3 regions of the Streptomyces sp. NPDC002680 genome follow, and region 1 is predicted to be linked to each of the others. Evidence: riboswitches for the same ligand, from Rfam matches in the RefSeq annotation. Region 1 holds a riboswitch; each other region holds the start of a gene.
What was found. Region 1 has a riboswitch for thiamine pyrophosphate ahead of thiO (glycine oxidase ThiO). Riboswitches for the same ligand answer to the same signal wherever they lie in the genome.

Region 1 (7,108 bases):
AGCCCGAGCAGCCCCCGGTCCTCGTCGACCTGGAACCCGGCCCCTTCCAGGGCCTCCTTGGCGTCGGCGACGCTGTCGCCCACGACATCCGGGACCTCGATCATCTCGGGGCCCTTGGAGATCGTGAGCGTGACCGTGTCGCCCTCGGCCGCCTCGGTGCCGCTCTCCGGTGACTGGACGGCGACCTGCCCCGCCTCGAACTCGTCCGAGGTGACGGTCCCGGTGGCGACCTCGACCTTGAGCCCGGCCTCCTCCAGCTCGGCCTGCGCGTCGGCGAGGGTCGCGCCGGTGACGTCGGCGACCTCCACCGGGCTGCCCTTGCTGACGACGAGGGCGACCGCTGAACCGGCGCGCCGCTCGGTGCCGGGATCGGGGTCGGTGCTGATCACGGAACCCCGGGGCACTTCCTCGCTGAACTCCCGGGTGACCCGGCCCGGCTCCAGCCCGGCCCGCTTCAGCTGGGCCCTGGCCTTGTCGAGGCGGTAACCGGCGAGCTGGGGCACCGGCACGGTCTCCGGCCCCAGGGAGACGGTGAGGTCCACGGAGTCGTTGTTCCGTATCCGGGCGCCGACCTCCGGGTCGGTGCTGATGACGGTGCCGCGCTCCACGGTGTCGCTGTAGGCCTCGTCGACCTTCCCGAGGTCGAGCCCGGCCTCCGCCAACCGAGCCTTGGCCTGGTCCTCGGTCTGCGCCAGCACCGCCGGGACCTGGGTGAACTGTCCGGAGTTGATGTACCAGACGCCCGCGCCCACCCCGAGGACGAGCAGCAGGGCGACGAGGATGGCGATGGGCGTACGCCGCTTCCGTGACCGCGGGGCCCGCCGGGAGGGCGGAGCGGCCTCCGGGGCGGCGACGGCACCGAGCCGACTGGTCCGGTTGACGTGCTGTCGCCGCTCGTCGACGGGGGGTTCGTCCTCGTTGACGGGCAGAGGCCGCTGTACGTTCAGGGCCCGCTGCACCGACACCGCGCGCGGGATGACGCTCGTCAGGTCCTCGGCGTTGTCGTGCCCCGAGGCGACGGCCTGCGGGGGTACGGCGTCCAGTTGCTCGGCGTCGAGCGAGCCGCGTGTCTCCAGGACCTGCGCGAGCAGCGCCACGGCGTCGTACGGGCGGATGTCGGCGTTGCGCGCGGTCGCCAGGGCGACCAGTTCGTCCAGCTCGAAGGCCAGTCCCGGGACGAGGGCCGACGGCGGCGGCACGTCCTCGTGCAGGTGCTTGTAGAGCACCAGCGCGGGGGAGTCGCCGTAGTGCGGCTGGTCGCCGGTCAGCATCTCGTAGAGGACGATGCCGCAGGCGTACACATCGACCCGGGGATCGGTGGTGCCGCTCTCGATCTGCTCGGGCGCGAGATAGGAGACGGTGCCCATGACGGCCCCGGTGGTGTTCGTCACCGTGTCCACGGCACGCACGAGCCCGAAGTCGGCGACCTTGACCCGACCGTCGTCCCCTATCAGGACGTTCTCGGGCTTCATGTCGCGGTGCACGAACCCGGCCCGGTGCGCGGCGCCGAGTGCGGCGAGCACGGGCTCCAGGATGTCGAGCGCGGCCCTCGGCTGGAGCGCGCCGCGCTCGCGCAGCACGTCACGCAGGGTGCACCCGGCGACGTACTCCATGGCGAGATAGACGTACGACCCGTCGGCGCCCTGGTCGAAGACCTGTACGACATTGGGGTGCGCGAGCCGGGCCACGGACTTCGCTTCCCGGATGAACCGCTCGACGAAGGACACGTCGGCCGCGAGCCCCGGATGCATCACCTTGAGGGCGAGCACACGGTCGAGACGGGTGTCCACGGCCCGGTAGACCGTGGCCATCCCGCCGACCGCGATCCGCGCGTCCACGCGATAGCGGCCGTCGAGCACCTGCCCGACGAGAGGGTCCTGAAGGGTCGTATCCACGCAGGTGAGTGTACGAGCCGCCGCTGACAACCCCACGGTTTCGGCCGGGAAAGCAGCGGGACTGAAGCCGACCTGTGACGCAGATCGCACGGGGCGGCCGCCGACGGCGAGGAACCCCCACAGGAGAGGTCCACTGGTTAACGGGCTGGAAACGGGTGGTGCGGGCGGGAAATCAAACGGAAGTGAAACCCCGGGTGCCTAAAAACCGGGCCGCTCAGGATCCAACCAGGCAACCCCAGCAACAGGAGACGAAGCCGAAGCAAAGTGCCGCCGAGGAATCCGCCCGGCCAGGTAGGCCAACCGCCCCGCGGATACCCCGTACCGCATCCCTTCCGCCATCAGCACAGGATCCTGCGCCCGGGTAACGGCCGACGCCAACATCACCCCCGCACACCCCAACTCCATCGCCAGAGCAACATCGGACGCGGTCCCGGCCCCCGCGTCCAGAATCACCGGCACACGCGCGTGCTCCACGATCAGCTGAAAGTTGTGCGGGTTACGAATCCCCAGCCCCGACCCAATAGGCGACCCGAGTGGCATAACAGCGGCACACCCCACGTCCTCCAACTTACGAGCCAGCACAGGATCGTCGTTCGTGTACGGCAACACCGTGAACCCGTCCTCCACCAACACCTCCGCCGCGTCCAGCAACTCGACCGGATCCGGCAACAGCGTCCGCTCGTCGGCGATGACCTCCAGCTTCACCACATCCGTACCGAGCGCCTCCCGCGCCAGCCGAGCCGTCAGCACGGCCTCCCCGGCGGTGAAGCACCCCGCGGTGTTGGGCAGCACCTGGATGCCGAGCCGCTCCAGCACCGACAGCACGGAGCCGTGCACCGAGGGATCGACGCGCCGCATCGCGACCGTCGTCAGCTCCGTGCCGGAGGCCACCAGCGCCCGCTCCAGCACATCGAGGCTGGGCGCACCCCCCGTACCCATGATCAGCCGGGACGTGAAGGACGTACCACCGAGGACAAAGGGATCGTCGGCCATGGTTCAGCCTCCTTGGACGGCGGTGAGGACTTCGACGCGGTCTCCCTCGGAGAGGCGGGTCGACGACCACCGCGCGCGCGGGACGACGGTTTCGTTGAGCGCGGCGGCCACTCCGGAGGGCGCCGCGGTGAGGGACTTCACCAGAACGTCGAGCGCGGTACCGGGGGAGACCTCGCGCGGCCGACCGTTGACCAGAACATTCATACGAGCTGCTCCATACGCTCCATGCGTACGCCGTCGAACCGCCGGGGAGTGAAGGCCCGCGCTTCGTCCGGCAGTTCACCGGTGACCAGCGCGTGCGCCAGCGCATCACCGGTGACCGGCGTCAGCAGCACCCCGTTCCGGTAGTGCCCCGTCGCCAGCAGCAGCCCCTCCAGCGCGGTCGGGCCGAGCAGCGGCGCATTGTCCGGGGATCCGGGACGCAGCCCGGCCCGCGTCTCCGTCAGCGGCAACTCGGTGATCCCGGGGACGAGTTCATGGGCGTCGCGCAGCAGCTCGTACACACCCCCCGCCGTGACCGTCGTGTCCCAGCCCAGCTCCTCGCTCGTCGCCCCGACGACCAGCTCGCCGTTCTCGCGCGGCACCAGATAGACCTGGCTGCCGCGCACCACGGCCCGCACGGTACGGCTCAGGAACGGCGCGTACCGCTCCGGCACGGTCAGCCGCAGCACCTGCCCCTTCACGGGCCGTACGGACGGCAGCACGGCCTCAGGGACCCCCGCGAGCCGCCCGCTGAGGCTGCCCCCGGCCAGCACGATCGATCCGGCGGCCAGGTCGTCGCCGTCGGAGTCCGTCACCGACACGGCCCGCCCCCGCCGTACGACGAGCCGCTCGGCCCACGTCCGGCGCAGCACCACCCCGGCCCGCCCGCACGCGTCCACCAGCGCCCCGGCCAGCCGCCGGGGGTCGATCTGGTGGTCCCCGTCCACCCGCAGCCCCCCGCGCACGCCCGGCGCGAGCATCGGCTCCAGGCGCCGGCATTCGCGCCCCGAGAGCCACTCCGACTCCAGGCCCGACCGCCGTTGCAGGGCGTGCAGTTCGCGCAGTTCGGCGCGGTCGTCGGCGTCGAGCGCGACGGCGAGGGTGCCGCAGCGGCGGTAGCCGAGGTCGCGGCCGGTCAGTTCGGTCAGCTCGGCCACGAAGTCCGGATAGCGACGGGCCGACTCCAGGTTCAGCCCGAGCAGGGTCTGTTCGCCGTGGTGCAGCTCCGTGACGGCGGCCAGCATCCCGGCCGCCACCTGAGCGGCCCCGCCGCCCGGCGCGGGATCCACGACGGTCGTGGCGAGCCCGCGCTGCGCGGCCCGCCAGGCCGTCACCAGCCCGATGATCCCGCCTCCGACGACAACGACGTCCGAGGTGTGTGTACGCGACATGGGCGTCCAGCCCCTCCCTTCGCCGGCATGACCCGGATCAGGTTCGTACGGTCGGAGGCCGCCAGCCTCCCTCTCAGCCCGGTCCGTCCGGGCTCCCGCGAGTGCTTACGCTGGCCACCCTAGCCCGCAGCGCATCGCACACGTAAGGGAGCCTCCGCCCATGGCCCGCTCGCTCGACGGTCTCGTCCTCGCCCCGGTCGAGGACCAGGCACCGGGTCAGGTCGGCACGCGAACCCGGTTCACCTACCACGAGAAGGACGGCGAGATCTGGGCCGAGTACGCGGGCGGCGACGTCGTACGCGGCCATCTCGTGGGGACGCGGGAAGGCGACCGTCTCGACTTCCGCTACGTGCAGTTGAAGCGGGACGGGACGACGTCCTCGGGCCACTGTGTCTCCGAGGTGCTCGAACTGCCCGACGGGCGGCTGCGGTTGTCGGAGACCTGGGAGTGGGAGTCGCAGCCGGGCAGCGGAACGAGCGTGGTGGAGCAGGTCGAGCAGGCGGGTGTGGAGTAGGTCACGGGCCGCGCCCACTGACTGACAATTTGTCAGTTGTCTATGGTGACCGGGTGAGCGAGCAGACGCAGGCACAGGGCACGCGGGGCGTGCCGCAGCCGCGGCGCGTGGTCGTCGTGGGCGCGGGCATGGCCGGGGTGCAGACCGCGGTGGCCCTGCGCGAGCAGGGTTTCACCGGCACCGTCACGCTGATCGGCGCCGAACCCCATCAGCCGTACGACCGGCCGCCGCTGTCCAAGGCCGTGCTGCTCGGCAAGGCGGAGGGCTCCGCCTTCGACGTCGACTTCGAGGCCCTCGGCATCGAACTGCTGCTCGGGCGCGAGGTGCTGGGCGTCCGCCCCGGCCCACACGAGCTGGACACCGCCGACGGGCCAGTGCCGTACGACGCCCTGGTCCTCGCCACCGGCGCCGAACCGATCCGGCTGCCGGGCACCGAGGGCGTCCCCGGAGTGCATCTGCTGCGCACCCTCGACGACGCCGAACGGCTGCGGCCCGTCCTCGCGCGCCAGCACGACATCGTGGTCGTCGGGGCCGGCTGGATCGGCGCCGAGTTCGCCACCGCCGCGCGCGAGGCGGGCTGCGCGGTCACCGTCGTGGAGGCCGCCGACCGGCCGCTCGCGGGCGCCCTGCCCGCCGAGGTGGCCGCGCCGATGGCCGCCTGGTACGCCGACAGCGGTGCCTCGCTGCGCACCCACGCGCGCGTGGCCCGCGTCGAGCCCGGCGCGGTGGTGCTCGACGACGGCTCGCGGCTGCCCGCGGGTGCCGTCGTCGTCGGCATCGGGGCCCGCCCGGCCACGGACTGGCTGACGGACTCGGGTGTCGCCCTGGGCGAGCACCGGGAGGTCGTCGCCGACGACCACCTGCGCACCTCCGCGACGGACGTCTACGCGGTCGGCGACTGCGCCTCCTTCCCTTCGGGAAGGTACGGCCGGCGCCTGCTGGTCCACCACTGGGACAACGCCCTCCAGGGACCTCGTACGGTCGCCGCGAACATCATCGGGGAGTCCCCGGAGGTCTACGACCCGGTCCCGTACTTCTGGTCGGAGCAGTTCGGCCGCTTCGTCCAGTACGTCGGCCACCACGGCTCCGCCGACACCACCCTGTGGCGCGGCGACCCGGCCGGCCCCGCCTGGACGGTGTGCTGGCTGCTGGCGGGTCGGCTGGTCGCCCTGCTGGCCGTGGGCCGCCCCCGGGACCTGGCCCAGGGGCGCCGCCTGATCGAGGCGGGCGCTCTCATGGACGCCGAGGCGCTGAGGGACCCGTCCCGGCCCCTGAAGGCGGCCACGGCATAGCGCGACGGGGGCTCGGCGGCACCGGAACGGCGCAGGTCGGAGGGGCCTGGCTTCCGACTGTCAGTGCGGGATGGCAGGCTTGTCCCGTGACCGAGATTGACGCAAAGATCGATGCTCTCGTCCCCGCCTGGCTCACGCTGCCCGACATCGCGGAAATCCTCGACATCGAGGTGACACGCGTCCGGCAGCTGGTCAAGGAGGGCCAAGTGATCGCCGTACGCCGTGGCGAGAACCGCGCGCTGCACGTCCCCGCCGCCTTCATCGACGGGACCGAGCAGAAGGTCGTCAAGGGCCTCACCGGCACCCTGACGCTCCTGCGGGACGACGGCTTCTCCGACGAAGAGATGCTGGAGTGGCTCTTCACTCCCGACCCCAGCCTGCCCGGCACCCCCGCGCAGGCCCTCAGCGAGAATCGCGGCACGGAGGTGAAGCGCCGCGCCCAGGCGCTCGCCGTCTGACCGGACCAGCCGTTCGGCGTACGGGCCGTGTCCCTGCGCCGCCACAGAGGGGCGCTCCCGGGGAGAACACCCCGGGGCGCGCCCATGGGGGGACCCACGTATGCCCGAGACGACCGACACCGTGCCCGGGGCGACCGCCGACGCCGACGCCGGCACCGCCCGCGCCCGGCTCGCCGACGCCCGGGTCTACCTCTGCACCGACGCCCGCCGCCGCCAGGGCGACCTGGCCGAGTTCCTGGACGCCGTCCTGGCCGCCGGGGTCGACATCGTGCAGCTGCGCGACAAGGGCATGGAGGCCGCCGAGGAACTGGACCACCTCCAGGTCTTCGCCGACGCCTGCGCCCGGCACGGCAGGCTCCTCGCGGTGAACGACCGCGCGGACGTCGCCCACGCCGCCCGTGCCGACGTACTGCACCTCGGCCAGGGCGACCTGCCCGTCCCGGCGGCCCGCGCGATCCTGGGCCCGGACGTGCTCATGGGCCGCTCCACGCACGCCGAGTCCGAGGCCGCGGCAGCCGCCGTCCAGGAGGGCGTCGACTACTTCTGCACGGGCCCCTGCTGGCCGACGCCCACCAAGCCGGGC
Region 2 (7,108 bases), on a different contig from region 1:
GCGGCTCGTCGAGAGCGATGAGGAACCCGAACCCGACGGTCACCGCCGACACCCCGAGCGGCAGCATCAACAGCGCGTCGAACCCCCGTACGAGCCGCCCGGCATCGCGCCGGGTGAGCGCCACGGCGGCCAGCGACCCGACGGCGACGGCGATACCGGTGGCGGCGAGGGCGTACTGGAGCGAGTTCCCGATGGCATCGATCGGCGCGACGAGAAAGATCCCGGAGTCGTCACTGGTGAGGGCCTTGTAGTAACCAACCCCCGGCCCGCCGGCCGTATCGAACGACCGCTGCACCAGAACACCGAGCGGCAGCACGAGCAGCAGGGCGATACTCACCAGCACCCCACCCAGCAGCGCCCACTGCCCCCGCCCACGCGGCCGACGCGAGGTGGTCTCCGGCGCCACGAGCCGCAGCACGCTCTCCCGCCGCCGTACCGTCCGGGCGTGCACGGCCAGGACCGCACCCACCGCCACGAACTGCACGATGGTCAGCACGGCGGCCGTACCGAGGTCGAAGATCTCCGAAGTCTGCCGGTAGATCTCCACTTCGAGGGTGGCGAAGGTCGGCCCGCCGAGGATCTGCACCACCCCGAACGAGGTGAAGGTGAAGAGGAAGACCATGAGCGCGGCGGCGGCGACGGCGGGCGCGAGGGCGGGCAGGGTGACCTGCCGCCAGGCCGCGAACCGCGAGGCACCGAGCACCCGCGCGGCCTCCTCCTGGCGCGGGTCGAGCTGCGCCCAGAGCCCGCCGACGGTCCGCACCACGACGGCGTAGTTGAAGAAGACGTGCGCGAGCAGGATCGCCCACACGGTGGTGTCCAGCCGTACGCCCCACAGCTCGTCCAGCAGCCCGCCGCGCCCGACCAGCGCCAGGAACGCCGTACCGACGACCACGGTCGGCAGCACGAACGGCACGGTCACCACGGCCCGCAGAATCTGCTTGCCCCTGAAATCGAAGCGTGCGAAGACATACGCGCCGGGGAACGCGATCAGCAGCGTGAGCGCGGTGGACGCGAGCGCCTGCCAGGCCGTGAACCAGAGGACGTGCCGGATCCCGGAGTCCGCCAGCACGTCCCCGATCTGCCCGAACCGCCAGACCCCGTCGACGTGCAGACCGCGCGCGACGATGGCGGCGACGGGATATGCGAAGAAGAGCGCGAAGAAAACGACGGGCAGCGCGAGCAGGGCACCGCGCAGAACGGCACCCTTCGCGCGCCCGACCGCCGGGCTTGCTTCCAGACCTGCTCCCGGGGCTACTTCAGTACGAGAGATGTCCACGACTTGACCCACTGGTCACGGTGTTCGGCGATCTTCGCGGGGGCCATGGTCTCGGGGTCCTTGGCCTGCGGCCCGTACTCGGTGAACTCGGCGGGCACCTGGGCGCCCTCCCGCACCGGGTACACGAACATGTTGAGCGGCATGTCCTCCTGGAAGGTCTTGCCGACGAGGAAGTCGAGCAGCGCCTTGCCCCCGGTGGCGTTCTTGGCGTTGCTCAGCAGCCCGGCGTACTCGACCTGCCGGAAGCAGGTGCCGGTCGCGACCCCGGTCGGGGCGGTGGCCGGCTTCGGGTCGGCGAAGATCACCTCGGCGGGCGGCGAGGAGGCGTACGAGACGACGAGCGGCCGGTCGCCCTTGGCCTTCTTGCCGCCGGCCGACCCGGAGAACTCCTCGTTGTAGGCCTGCTCCCACCCGTCGACGACCTTGACGCCGTTGGCCTGGAGCTTCTTCCAGTAGCCGGTCCAGCCGTCGTCGCCGTACTTGGCGGCGCTGCCGAGCAGGAAGCCGAGCCCCGGCGAGGAGGTGGAGGCGTTCTCGGTGACGAGGAGATCCTTGTAGGCGGGCTTGATCAAATCGTCGAAGGACTCGGGCGGGGTCAGCTTGTGCTCGCTGAACCAGGCCTTGTCGTAGTTGACGCAGATGTCCCCGGTGTCGATCGGCGTGACCCGGTGCCTGTCCTCGTCGGCCCGGTACGCGGGCAGGATCGCGTCGGCGTCCTTCACCTCGTACGACTGGAAGAGCCCGTTGTCGAGCGCGCGGGAGAGCAGGGTGTTGTCGACGCCGAAGAAGACATCGCCCTGCGGGTTGTCCTTGGTCAGGATCGCCTTGTTGACGGCCTGCCCGGCGTCGCCGTCCTTGAGGACCTTGACGGTGTACCCGGACTGCTTCTCAAAGGCGGCGAGAACGTCCTTCGACACGGCCCACGAGTCATGGCTGACGAGGGTGACGGTCTTGGACTCCGCCGCCGATCCACTGGCGCCGTCCTCGGACCCGCACGCGGCGAGCGTGACGAGCCCGAGTCCGACGGCCACGGCCGTGACCATGACCTGCTTGGTGGTGCTCACTGGATTCTTCCTCCTGGGATGACCAGGAAGAGACGCGGCCCTGCCCGGGGCCTCATGGAGGGTTCCCGGGCAGGGCGCAACAGCAAGAGTGATGACCGAACTTCCTACCCAGAATGACCTGGGCGAGGTTCAGAGGGTCTGCGGCCCACCAATGTGATCTGGCTGCCGCACTCTCAGCGCTGTGGCGCTCCCCTGTCGGAATATGAAGATATGTAGGTACGACGTAAGACTACCGCTCAGTGGCCGCGAGCTGGCCGCACGCCCCGTCGATCTCCTGCCCCCGGGTGTCCCGAACGGTCACGGGCACGCCGTGGGCGGCGATCGCCTCGACGAACGCCTTCTCGTCCTCGGGCCGCGAAGCGGTCCACTTGGACCCCGGAGTCGGGTTCAGCGGGATCAGGTTGACATGCACGGGCTTGCCCCGGAGCAGCCGCCCGAGGCGGTCACCGCGCCAGGCCTGGTCGTTGATGTCCCGGATCAGCGCGTACTCGATGGACAGCCGGCGCCCCGACTTGGCCGCGTACTCCCACCCGGCGTCGAGGACTTCCCGTACCTTCCACCGCGTGTTGACGGGTACGAGGGTGTCGCGCAGCTCGTCGTCGGGGGCGTGCAGGGAGATGGCGAGCCGGCACTTGAAGCCCTCGTCGGAGAACCGGTTGATGGCCGGCACCAGCCCGACGGTCGAGACGGTGATCCCCCGCTGCGACAGCCCGAGCCCGTCCGGCTCGGGATCGGTCAGCGCACGGATGGCACCGACGACCCGCTTGTAGTTGGCGAGGGGCTCGCCCATGCCCATGAACACGATGTTGGAGAGCCGCGCGGGCCCGCCGGGAATCTCCCCGTCCCGCAGCGCACGCATCCCATCCACGATCTGGTGCACGATCTCGGCGGTGGACAGATTCCGGTCAAGACCGGCCTGCCCGGTCGCGCAGAACGGGCAGTTCATCCCGCACCCCGCCTGCGAGCTGATGCACATGGTCACCCGGTCCGGGTACCGCATGAGCACCGACTCGACGAGCGTCCCGTCGACCATCCGCCACAAGGTCTTGCGGGTGGTCTCCTGGTCGGTCGACAGATGGCGGACGACCGTCATCAGCTCCGGAAGCAGCGCCTCCTGGAGCTTGGTGCGCGAGGCGGCCGGGATGTCCGTCCACTCGGCCGGGTCGTGCGCGAACCGCGCGAAGTAGTGCTGCGAGAGCTGCTTGGCACGAAACGGCTTCTCACCGATCGCGGCAACGGCCTCTTTACGCTCGGCGGGCGTGAGATCGGCAAGATGCCGCGGCGGCTTCTGGGCTCCGCGCGGGGCGACGAATGTGAGTTCTCCGGGCTTAGGCATGGCTGTACCAGTGTCGCAGACATCCGGACAGCCCCTCGCCGCCCTGTGGACAACCTCCGAACCACGCACAAAAGGCCAGCTCAGCAGGCCTGCCACGCCCTCACCGCGACGCCGAGGCCATCGCCCCCCGCAGCTCCGCCACCTCTCGCTCCAGCTCGCGGTAGTGGTCGCTGACCTTGCGTCGGGCTGTCGGGATGACGTGGCCCCCGTCCAGTTCGGCCAGTCGGACGGCCAGGGCGGTGAGGGCCGTCTGCCAGGCGTGCCAGCCGTCGGCGCCCTCGGCGGCCGCCAGCTCCTCCTGGGCGGCACGCAGGGCCTCGTGGGCCCCCTCGCGCAGCGGGACCAGGTCGGCGCGCAGCCGTTCGGTGCGTTCGCGGAGGTAGGCCAGGGACTCGCCGACCCCGGAGAACGTCTCCCCCAGCTCGGTCATCGACCCGGTGTGCTCCCCGAGCGCCGCCAGCCAGGGAGCGGCCACCTCGACGCCGTGCTCGGCCGCCTCGACGGTTGCCGTACGGATCTCCTGGTACTGCCGGGACACGCCGTCCAGGTCGGCGAAGACGGTCACCGCGCCGAGCGTCTGCTCCCGGATCGTGTCCGAGGGCACGCCGTCGCCACGGTCGAGCAGCGCTTCGAGCCGCGCCAGCTCGCCCCGCATCTCCCGGCTCAGCTCCAGCAGCGCCTGATGAGCGGCGTCCGCCGCCTCGACGGGACCGGTGACAGCGGCGAGCCCCTCGACCTGCCGCTGGCGTCTCGCACGACTACGCCCCCACATGCACGCCACCCCTTCCGGACACATCGACCTCACTGAAGTCGATCTTAGGTTCGAAAGGGGTGGTTTCAGGTCGACGTAGGTGTTTCACAGGAAACCCGGACCGTACTGGAACATTCGGACCGCCCCCAGCCCCGCCATCAACCCGGCCCTCAGCCCACGAACGCGACGAACAGCAGCCACACCACGGGAGCCGTGGGCAGCAACGAGTCCAGCCGGTCCATGATCCCGCCGTGGCCCGGCAGCAGGGTGCCCATGTCCTTGATGCCCAGGTCCCGCTTGATCATCGACTCGCCGAGGTCGCCGAGCGTGGCGCTGACCGCGACCGCGAGTCCCAGCAGCAGACCCTGCCACCACGTGCCCTCGTCGATCGCGAGCTCCATCAGCAGCGCGCCCGCCACCATCGCGAAGACGACCGCACCCAGCATGCCCTCGCGGGTCTTGCCGGGGCTGATGCGCGGGGCGAGCTTGTGCTTGCCGAAGCGCCAGCCGATCGCGTACGCGCCGGTGTCGCTGACCACGGTCAGCACCAGGAACGTCATGACCCGCTGCGCACCGTCGTCGGCGGTGAGCATCATCGCGACGAACGTGGCCAGGAACGGGACGTAGAAGGCCGCGAAGACCCCCGCCGTGACGTCCTTGAGATAGCCCTCCGGTGGTTCCGTCATACGCCAGACCAGGACCGCGAGCGCGGTGAGCGCCATCGCGACCCACGCGCCCTCGGCACCCCGGACGTATCCGGAGACGACCATCGCGGCCCCGCCGAGCGCGAGCGGCACCAGGGGTGCCTTGATGCCCTTGCGCTCCTGGAGCCGGGACGTCAGCTCCCACAGGCCCACCACGACGGCGACGACTATCACGCCGACGAAGACGGCCTTGACGACGAACAGCGACGCGATGATGACCGCACCGAGCCCGACAGCGACCCCTATGGCCGCGCCCAGATCCCGGCCCGCGCTCTTCTTCTGCGGGGCGGGGGCGGGCTGGGCATCGTCGGGCGTGGGCATGGAATCCGGCTTCTGCGGCACCGTCCCGTGGGGCTGCGCCTGTGGCATCTCGTCGCGGAACAAGGGGCCGCCCGGCCGAGCGGCCCCCCGGTCGTCATCCTGGTCCCCGCCATGTGCGGGTACGTCGGGCACGATGGGCATGGGGCGAGTCTGCTGCGCGTGGTGCGCATCGTACGCGGGACCCGCCGGGGCAGCCCCCTGGACAGGCCCTCCGTCGGACGGCCCCCAGTACCCGGCGTGTGGCGGCGCCCCCCAGGAAGAGTCGTTCATCAGACTTCGAGAAGCTCCGCTTCCTTGTGCTTGAGAAGCTCGTCCACCTGTGCGACGTACTTCGCGGTGGTGTCGTCGAGTTCCTTCTCCGCGCGGCGTCCCTCGTCCTCGCCGACCTCGCCGTCCTTGACGAACTTGTCGATGGCGTCCTTGGCCTTGCGGCGGATGGACCGGATCGAGATCTTGGAGTCCTCGGCCTTGGTCCGGGCGACCTTGATGTAGTCCTTGCGTCGCTCCTGGGTGAGTTCGGGGAACACCACGCGAATGATGTTTCCGTCGTTGCTCGGGTTGACGCCGAGGTCGGAGTCGCGGATCGCCTGCTCGATGTTGCGCAGCGCGCTCTTGTCGAACGGGGTCACCACGGCCATGCGCGGTTCGGGCACGGAGAACGAGGCCAGCTGGTTGATCGGCGTCAGCGCGCCGTAGTAGTCGGCCACGATCTTGTTGAACATCGCCGGGTGCGCACGACCGGTGCGGATCGCGGCGAAGTCCTCCTTGGCGACCACGACGGCCTTCTCCATCTTCTCCTCGGCCTCGAGGAGGGTCTCTTCGATCACCACTTGCTCCTGCGTGTCTTGAGTAGGCCCGGCTGCGGTTCGCTGTGCTCTGTCAGGTCGGCGGCCGGCTGCGTCGCGTCTTCTTCCTGCACGGTTCCCGACCGGCAGGCCATTGTCCATCCCCCGCTCAGGGTCCGTCCCCGGGCAGGGCTGATACCCGGTCAGTCCCGGCTGGCGTGTTCACCGACGAGAGTGCCGATCTTCTCACCCTTGACGGCCCGCGCGATATTGCCCTCGGCCAGAAGCTCGAAGACCAGGATCGGGAGCTTGTTGTCGCGGCACAGCGTGATCGCGGTCATGTCGGCGACCTTGAGGTCCCGGGTGATGACCTCGCCGTAGCCGAGCGAGTCGAACTTGACGGCTTCGGGGTTGGTCTTCGGGTCGGAGTCGTAGACCCCGTCCACGCCGTTCTTGCCCATCAGCAGCGCCTCGGCGTCGATCTCCAGGGCGCGCTGTGCGGCGGTCGTGTCGGTGGAGAAGTACGGCATGCCCATACCGGCGCCGAAGATGACCACACGGCCCTTCTCCAGGTGCCGTACGGCGCGCAGCGGGATGTACGGCTCGGCGACCTGCCCCATGGTGATGGCGGTCTGGACCCGGCTGTCGATGCCCTCCTTCTCCAGGAAGTCCTGGAGGGCGAGGCAGTTCATGACGGTGCCGAGCATGCCCATGTAGTCCGAACGGGCCCGGTCCATACCGCGCTGCTGGAGTTCCGCGCCGCGAAAGAAGTTGCCGCCGCCGATGACGACGGCGATCTGCGAGCCGTCGCGCACGACGGCCGCGATCTCGCGGGCAATCTTGTGCACCACGTCAGGGTCGACGCCCA
Region 3 (7,108 bases), on a different contig from region 1:
GGTGGTCACCGAACTCGTCCGGCAGGGCCTGCCGGTCGTCTCCGACGGCCGCCCGGCGGGCTCGCTCCCGGTAACCGCGTGGGTCGACAACGACCACGAGGCGGCGGTCCTGGGCATCCTCGACCACCTGGCCGCCGCCGGCGCCCGCCGCATCGGCCTCCTGACGGGGACCTCCACCGACACGTACACCCACCTCTCCACCACGGCGTACCTCCACTGGTGCGAGCGGGTCGGCCAGGACCCGGTGTACGAGGCCTACCCGGCGCACGACCCGTGCGCGGGCGCCGTGGCCGCCGACCGGCTGCTGGCCCGCCCGGACCGTCCGGACGCCGTCTACGGCCTGTTCGACCCCAACGGCACCGACCTGCTGGCCGCGGCCCGCCGCTACGGCCTGCGCGTCCCGGACGACCTGCTGCTGGTCTGCTGCAGCGAGTCCACGGTGTACGCCACCACGGAACCGCCGATCACCACGCTCTCCCTGAAGCCGCGCCGCATCGGCACGGCGGTGGTCCAGCTCCTGATCGACGCCATCGAGAACGTCGATTCGGACCTGCCGGTCGAGCAGGTGATACCGACGGAACTGATCGTGCGGACGTCCTCGCAGCGCCGTCCGCCGCGTACGACGGTCAGTCCGCCGCGGTCGCCCGAGGAAGGCTGATCCGGGGGCGGTGAGGAGGGGCGGGGAACGTGGGCTTGTGCGGGGCGGGCTCCCGACGAGCGGGGCCGTACGAGGGGTCGGCCCCGTAGGGGAAGCGGGAGCCCGGCCCCGTTCAGGAACGCGGGCACCGGCCTCGGGACAGTTCTCGGGCGCCGGTGTCATGATCGTACGAAGCGTCGGTGTCCGAGGGGTGGAGCAAGGTACGAAGCAGGGGAGTCCAGGGCGGTCCCGTACGGGAAAGCCCCTCCGAATCGGGGCGAAAGCCGCGATGAACTGGGCTCCTTCGCCGATTCACCACCCCTGGGTCATCACATGGCGCGATCCGCATTCCTATGATGGGCCCACGACACCGCGGGCCGCTGCGACCAGGCAGTCCGATGCGGTGCAGATGCGGCGCGATGGTGGAGGGGTCGATGACTCAGGGGGCCGGTCAGGGACCCGAGGTGACGCGGACGGCGACGTTGCGCGACTTCCGGGTGCCCGCGTACGTCCATGAGACCGGTCCGTACGCCGACGGCACGGCCCCCGGCGACAGCGCCGCCGGGGCGGCCGGCACCGAGGTCCAGGAGACCGCGGAGGGCGCGCAGACCCTGGCGGACCTGGAGGAGCACCCCGACGGGTACACGCCGACCCAGCGCGACCTGCCCGTCATCAACCGCGGTGACACGCTTCAGGTGACCGTCGACCCAGCCGACCTGGCCGCCGACGGCCCTGGACCCCTGTTCGTCGTCGGGGACGTCCACGGCTACCTCGACGAACTGGTGGGCGCCCTCCAGGAACAGGGCCTGATCGACAGCGAGTGCAACTGGTCCGCGGGCACCGCCCGGCTCTGGTTCCTCGGCGACTTCACCGACCGCGGCCCGGACGGCATCGGCGTCATCGACCTGGTGATGCGGCTGTCCGCCGAGGCGGCCGCGGCCGGCGGCTACTGCAAGGCCCTCATGGGCAACCACGAGCTGCTGCTCCTCGGCGCGAAGCGGTTCGGCGACACCCCCGTCAACTCGGGCGCGGGCACGGCCACCTTCCAGGCGGCCTGGCTGCTCAACGGCGGCCAGAAGACCGACATGGACCGGCTGCAGGACCACCATCTCCAGTGGATGGCCCGCCTCGACGCGATCGAGGAGGTCGACGGCCATCTGCTCGTGCACTCGGACACCACCGCCTACCTCGACTACGGCGACTCGATCGAGGCGGTCAACGACACCGTCCGCGAGACGATCACGCGCAACGACGCGGACGAGGTGTGGGATCTGTTCCGCAAGTTCACCAAGCGCTTCTCCTTCCGCGACGAGGGCGGTGCCGAGGCCGTACGCTCCCTTCTCGATACGTACGGCGGCACCCGCATCGTTCACGGCCACAGCCCCATCCCCTATCTGGTGGGCGACGTCGGCACCGAGGACGACGGCGAGGACAACTCCGGTCCGAACATCGAACATCCGCACGTCTACGCCGACGGACTCGCCATCGCGATGGACGGCGGCGTGACCATGGCCGGAAAACTGCTGGTCCAGGAACTTCCGCTGGATCTCTGACGGATATCCGGGCGTTCTTGGGGCAGGCGTTCCCCGGCGGTGAACCGCATCGGGCGGGGGACAGTCACACGGCAATTTCTTCAAACCCCCTGTCACCGCGCGCCGTCGCCGCTCTACCATCGGCTTATCCGTAGCAGGCTCCCCTCCGTTTCTGCCCGACGGCTCGTCAGCATGCCGAGCCCCAAGCCCTACGGAGCATCGGGGGATGCACATGAACAGCGTTCCGCAGCACCTGCTGAACGAGGACCGCCAGGAATACGAGCGGATCCTCGATGAGGCGCTGCGCTCCGCCCCACACCGCCCGGAACTGGCCGCCGTCGGTCAGCGTCTGAACCCCGAACAACTGCGCACCATGGCACTCAACGCCACGGCACTCATCACGGTCGCCGCGGCGGCCGAATACCAGCACTACGTGAAGGTCCGCGACGAACTGCGCCACCCGGCGCCGTCCAACCCGTCGTCCGTCCGCGGATCCGGCTCCACCGAGCCGGGCGCCATGGGGTTCGCCACCGGCATGGGCGAGGTCGCCGCCGAGACCGCCGGGGCGGGCGCCGTCGCCGTCGTCGCGGTCCTGGCTCCCGTCCTCGCCGGCACGGCCGCAGCGATCTTCCTGCTCGTGGGCTACATCCTCAAGATGCTCGACCCCGAGCCGGCGTTCGCCAAGACCATGCTCACCACCGGATGGGTGTTCGGTGCGGTGACCGCGGCAGCGATCCTCGTCGCCGCGGTCGGCCTGCTGCTCACCGCCCTGCGCAACAGCCCGGACCAGGAGGAGGCCGGGGCGTACGGCGAACTGACCGGGGAGGTGGCGCAGGCCAGGGAGGCCTGGCGCGAGGCCCTGCTGGAGCGCGGCATCCTGCCGTTCCTCCGCGAGGCCCTCGCCGACCCCGGTACGACGGCCATGCACCGCAAACCGGCCCCGGAACCCACCACCGGCCGCATGCCGAACCTCGGCTACAACCGGCCCGGCTTCACCAGCCCCGAAGGTGGCCCGACGACGAGCCACCGCCCCAGCTTCTCGAGCCCGGACTTCACCAGCCCGGACTTCGGAGGCCCGGACCACCCGCCGGAGTGACCGACCGGTGGTCCGCACGCAGGACTCAGGTGGAGCGGGCGGCTGTCTCAGCCGCCTGACCACCTGGGCTTCCGCACAGCCCCTCTGTCGCTGTCAGTCCGCGATCGGCAGATAGACCCGGTTGCCCGCGGCCGCGAACTCCTTCGACTTCTGTGCCATGCCCTGCTCGATCTCGACCGGTGTGCTGCCGTGCTCCCGGCGGATGTCGTGGGAGATCTTCATCGAGCAGAACTTCGGCCCGCACATAGAGCAGAAGTGGGCTGTCTTGGCGGGTTCGGCCGGCAGGGTCTCGTCGTGGAACTCGCGTGCTGTGTCCGGGTCGAGGGCCAGGTTGAACTGGTCCTCCCACCGGAACTCGAAGCGGGCGTCGGAGAGCGCGTCATCCCATTCCTGCGCACCTGGGTGCCCCTTGGCGAGGTCGGCTGCGTGGGCGGCGATCTTGTAGGTGATGACGCCGGTCTTGACGTCGTCACGATTGGGCAGGCCCAAGTGCTCCTTGGGCGTGACATAGCAGAGCATGGCCGTGCCCCACCAGGCGATCATCGCGGCACCGATGCCGGAAGTGATGTGGTCGTACGCAGGCGCGACGTCCGTCGTCAGCGGGCCGAGCGTATAGAACGGAGCTTCATCACAGATCTCCTGCTGAAGGTCGATGTTCTCCTTGATCTTGTGCATCGGGACGTGTCCCGGGCCTTCGATCATCGTCTGTACATGGAAACGCTTCGCGATTGTGTTGAGTTCCCCGAGCGTCCGCAACTCCGCGAACTGTGCCTGGTCGTTGGCGTCCGCGATCGAGCCGGGCCGCAGGCCGTCGCCGAGCGAGTAGGTGACGTCGTACGCGGCGAGGATCTCGCACAGTTCTTCGAAGTTCGTGTACAGGAACGACTCCTTGTGGTGCGCCAGGCACCACGCCGCCATGATCGAACCACCGCGCGAGACGATGCCGGTCTTGCGGTTCGCGGTGAGCGGTACGTACGCCAGGCGGACGCCCGCGTGCACCGTCATGTAGTCGACGCCCTGCTCGGCCTGTTCGACGACCGTGTCCTTGTAGATCTCCCAGGTCAGCTCCTCGGCCCTGCCGTCCACCTTCTCCAGCGCCTGGTAGAGCGGCACGGTGCCGATGGGGACGGGGGAGTTGCGCAGCACCCATTCACGGGTGGTGTGGATATTGCGGCCGGTGGACAGGTCCATGACGGTGTCGGCGCCCCAGCGCGTCGCCCAGGTCATCTTCTCGACCTCCTCCTCGATGGAGGAGGTGACCGCGGAGTTGCCGATATTGGCGTTGACCTTCACCAGGAACCGCTTGCCGATGATCATCGGCTCGATCTCCGGGTGGTTGACGTTGGCGGGCAGTACGGCCCGCCCGGCGGCGATCTCCTCGCGGACGACCTCGGGGTCCACGTGCTCCCGGACGGCCACGAACTCCATCTCGGGCGTGATCTCCCCGCGGCGGGCGTACGCGAGTTGCGTCACCGCCTGTCCGGTCCGGCTCCGGCGCGGCTGCCGGGGCCGTCCCGGGAACACCGCGTCGAGGTTCCTGAGCCCGCCGCGCGGCGAGGTGTGCTTGATCCCGTCGTCCTCCGGACGGACGGGACGGCCCGCGTACTCCTCAGTGTCGCCACGGGCGATGATCCAGTTGTCGCGCAGCGGGGCCAGCCCCCTGCGGACGTCGGTGTCGACCAGCGGGTCGGTGTACGGGCCCGAGGTGTCGTACAGCGTGACCGACTTCCCATTGGTGAGGTGCACCTGACGGACCGGCACCCGCAGATCGGGGCGCGAGCCGCCGACATATCCCTTGTGCCAGCCGATGGACTTCCGGGCCTCCTGGGACGGTTCGCCCTGAAGGGGCTGTTCGTCCTGGCTGGAGGCAGGCGTGCGTGCGTCCTTGATGGTCATGAGACCTACTCCCTACGCCGGCATTACCCGGTAACAGGTTCAGCGGTCGACGCAGCGGATTCCGTCTGCCGATGTTTCATGTGAAACATCACTCGTTCCACATGTTCCACGTGAAACATCGCAAAGACGGAGGTCAGCGCCCTCTCAGCCCGGTGCTCCGAGCTCCCGCGTGTGCAAAGGTGCCTCCACGCTAGCGTCAATTTGGGCGAGGTGAACAGAGGGCCCCTGCCGTTCTTGCGATGATCGGGCGGTGACCACGACGCAAGGACCCCCGTACCCGCCCTCCGAGCCACCGCGCGGAAGCGGTGCCGGGCGCGCCTCCGGGCCGGGCAGCGGAAATGGCGACGACACCGGCCCGCAGCGCAGGTTCCGGCTGGGCGACGGCCCCGGCGGCTCCGGTGGTGCGCCCGGAACCAGAGCCGGAACGGGCGGCGGCACCGGCGGAGCGACCGGACCGAGTAGCGGTCCCGGATACGGGCCCAGTCAGCGGATCGATCGCGGCTATGGGCCCGGATCGGGGGCGGGTCAAGGCAGCCGTACGGGCCCGGGCGGCCAAGGCCCAGGTCCCGGGTACGGAGCCGAAGGGCCCGGGACCGGTCAGTTCGGCCCCCTTCCCATGTCCGGTGGCGGGCGAGGTCCTGGCCCCGGGGCAGGCGGTGGGCACGATCACGGCGCAGACCATGGGCACGGGCATGGCCCCGGTGACGGCCACAGTGGCGGACCTGGCGGCAACTCCGGTGGTGGCCATGGCCCTGGACGAGGTGCTGGGCACGGAGCCGGACCGGGTGGCGAGCACGAGGGCGGGCACGGACCCGGGTCCGACGACTCCCACGGGCCCGACGACAATCACGGTTCGTCGCACGGCCACAGTCACAGCCATGGCCCGGCCGCCCCTGTCTCCATCCATCTGCGGAAGATCATCGGCGCGATCCTGATCCCCTTCGCCGCGGCGGTCGTGGTCGGGCTCGCGGTGCTGTGGCCCGGGGGCGCTCCGGCGCACGAGCGCACCGGCGTCGGATTCGACCGGCAGACCCAGGAGGCGACGGTCACCAAGGTCGTCGCGGTGGACTGCAAGTCCGTCAACGCCTCGGGGGACACCCCGACCGGCGACACATCCACCGCCGAGGGCTCCTCCGCCCAGCAGCAGGCGACCGGTGACTGCAAGAGGGCGACGATCCGGGTCGACACCGGTGACGACAAGGGCCGTACGTTCACGGAGATCGTCCAGCCGGACCAGTCACGGCAGTTGCACCAGGGCGAGAAGGTCGTGGTCGCCTACGAGCCCTCCGCGCCGAGGGACCTTCAGTACTCGGTCACCGATGTGAACCGCAGGCTCCCCATGGCCCTGCTGGCCGGCATCTTCGCGCTCGCCGTCGTGGTCGTCGGCCGTATGCGCGGTGTGATGGCGCTGGTCGCACTGGCGGTCAGCTTCATGGTGCTGACCTTCTTCATCCTGCCGGCGATCCTCCAGGGCTCGAATCCGCTGGTCGTGGCGGTCATCGGCGCCAGTGCCATCATGCTGATCGCGCTCTACATGTGCCACGGCCTCTCGGCCCGTACGTCCGTGGCGGTGCTCGGCACCCTGATCTCACTGGTGCTGATCGGCGTCCTCGGCTCGGGGTTCATCGACTGGGCCGCGCTCACCGGCAACACAGACGACAACACGGGCCTGATCCATGGCCTGTATCCGTCCATCGACATGAGCGGCCTACTGCTCGCGGGCGTCATCATCGGTTCGCTCGGTGTCCTCGACGATGTGACGGTGACGCAGACATCGGCGGTCTGGGAGCTCCACGCGGCCAATCCGACAATGGGGTGGCGTGGGCTGTATCGCGCAGGCATCCGCATCGGCCGCGACCACATCGCGTCCGTCGTCAACACCCTCGTACTCGCCTACGCGGGCGCCGCGCTGCCGCTGCTGCTGCTCTTCTCGATCGCGCAGAGCAG

Region 2: linked by a shared signal. The riboswitch ahead of ACFYXF_RS33470 (thiamine ABC transporter substrate binding subunit) and the one ahead of thiO (glycine oxidase ThiO) in region 1 are both predicted to bind thiamine pyrophosphate.
Region 3: linked by a shared signal. The riboswitch ahead of thiC (phosphomethylpyrimidine synthase ThiC) and the one ahead of thiO (glycine oxidase ThiO) in region 1 are both predicted to bind thiamine pyrophosphate.

Annotation. Positions count from the first base shown of each region.
Region 1 is NZ_JBIAQP010000005.1:283,026-290,133, reverse strand. It holds gene pknB (Stk1 family PASTA domain-containing Ser/Thr kinase) at 1-1,895, opposite strand, end outside; gene ACFYXF_RS16035 (thiazole synthase) at 2,094-2,888, opposite strand; gene thiS (sulfur carrier protein ThiS) at 2,892-3,092, opposite strand; gene thiO (glycine oxidase ThiO) at 3,089-4,261, opposite strand; TPP riboswitch at 4,259-4,370, opposite strand; gene ACFYXF_RS16020 (hypothetical protein) at 4,422-4,775, shown strand; gene ACFYXF_RS16015 (NAD(P)/FAD-dependent oxidoreductase) at 4,829-6,067, shown strand; gene ACFYXF_RS16010 (Rv2175c family DNA-binding protein) at 6,154-6,525, shown strand; gene thiE (thiamine phosphate synthase) at 6,626-7,108, shown strand, end outside.
Region 2 is NZ_JBIAQP010000014.1:174,142-181,249, reverse strand. It holds gene ACFYXF_RS33475 (ABC transporter permease) at 1-1,279, opposite strand, end outside; gene ACFYXF_RS33470 (thiamine ABC transporter substrate binding subunit) at 1,255-2,322, opposite strand; TPP riboswitch at 2,427-2,547, opposite strand; gene rlmN (23S rRNA (adenine(2503)-C(2))-methyltransferase RlmN) at 2,573-3,679, opposite strand; gene ACFYXF_RS33460 (hypothetical protein) at 3,780-4,451, opposite strand; gene ACFYXF_RS33455 (phosphatidate cytidylyltransferase) at 4,601-5,725, opposite strand; gene frr (ribosome recycling factor) at 5,725-6,282, opposite strand; gene pyrH (UMP kinase) at 6,444-7,108, opposite strand, start outside.
Region 3 is NZ_JBIAQP010000003.1:249,273-256,380, forward strand. It holds gene ACFYXF_RS10795 (LacI family DNA-binding transcriptional regulator) at 1-658, shown strand, start outside; gene ACFYXF_RS10800 (metallophosphoesterase) at 1,072-2,190, shown strand; gene ACFYXF_RS10805 (hypothetical protein) at 2,396-3,265, shown strand; gene thiC (phosphomethylpyrimidine synthase ThiC) at 3,359-5,161, opposite strand; TPP riboswitch at 5,154-5,340, opposite strand; gene ACFYXF_RS10815 (YibE/F family protein) at 5,778-7,108, shown strand, end outside.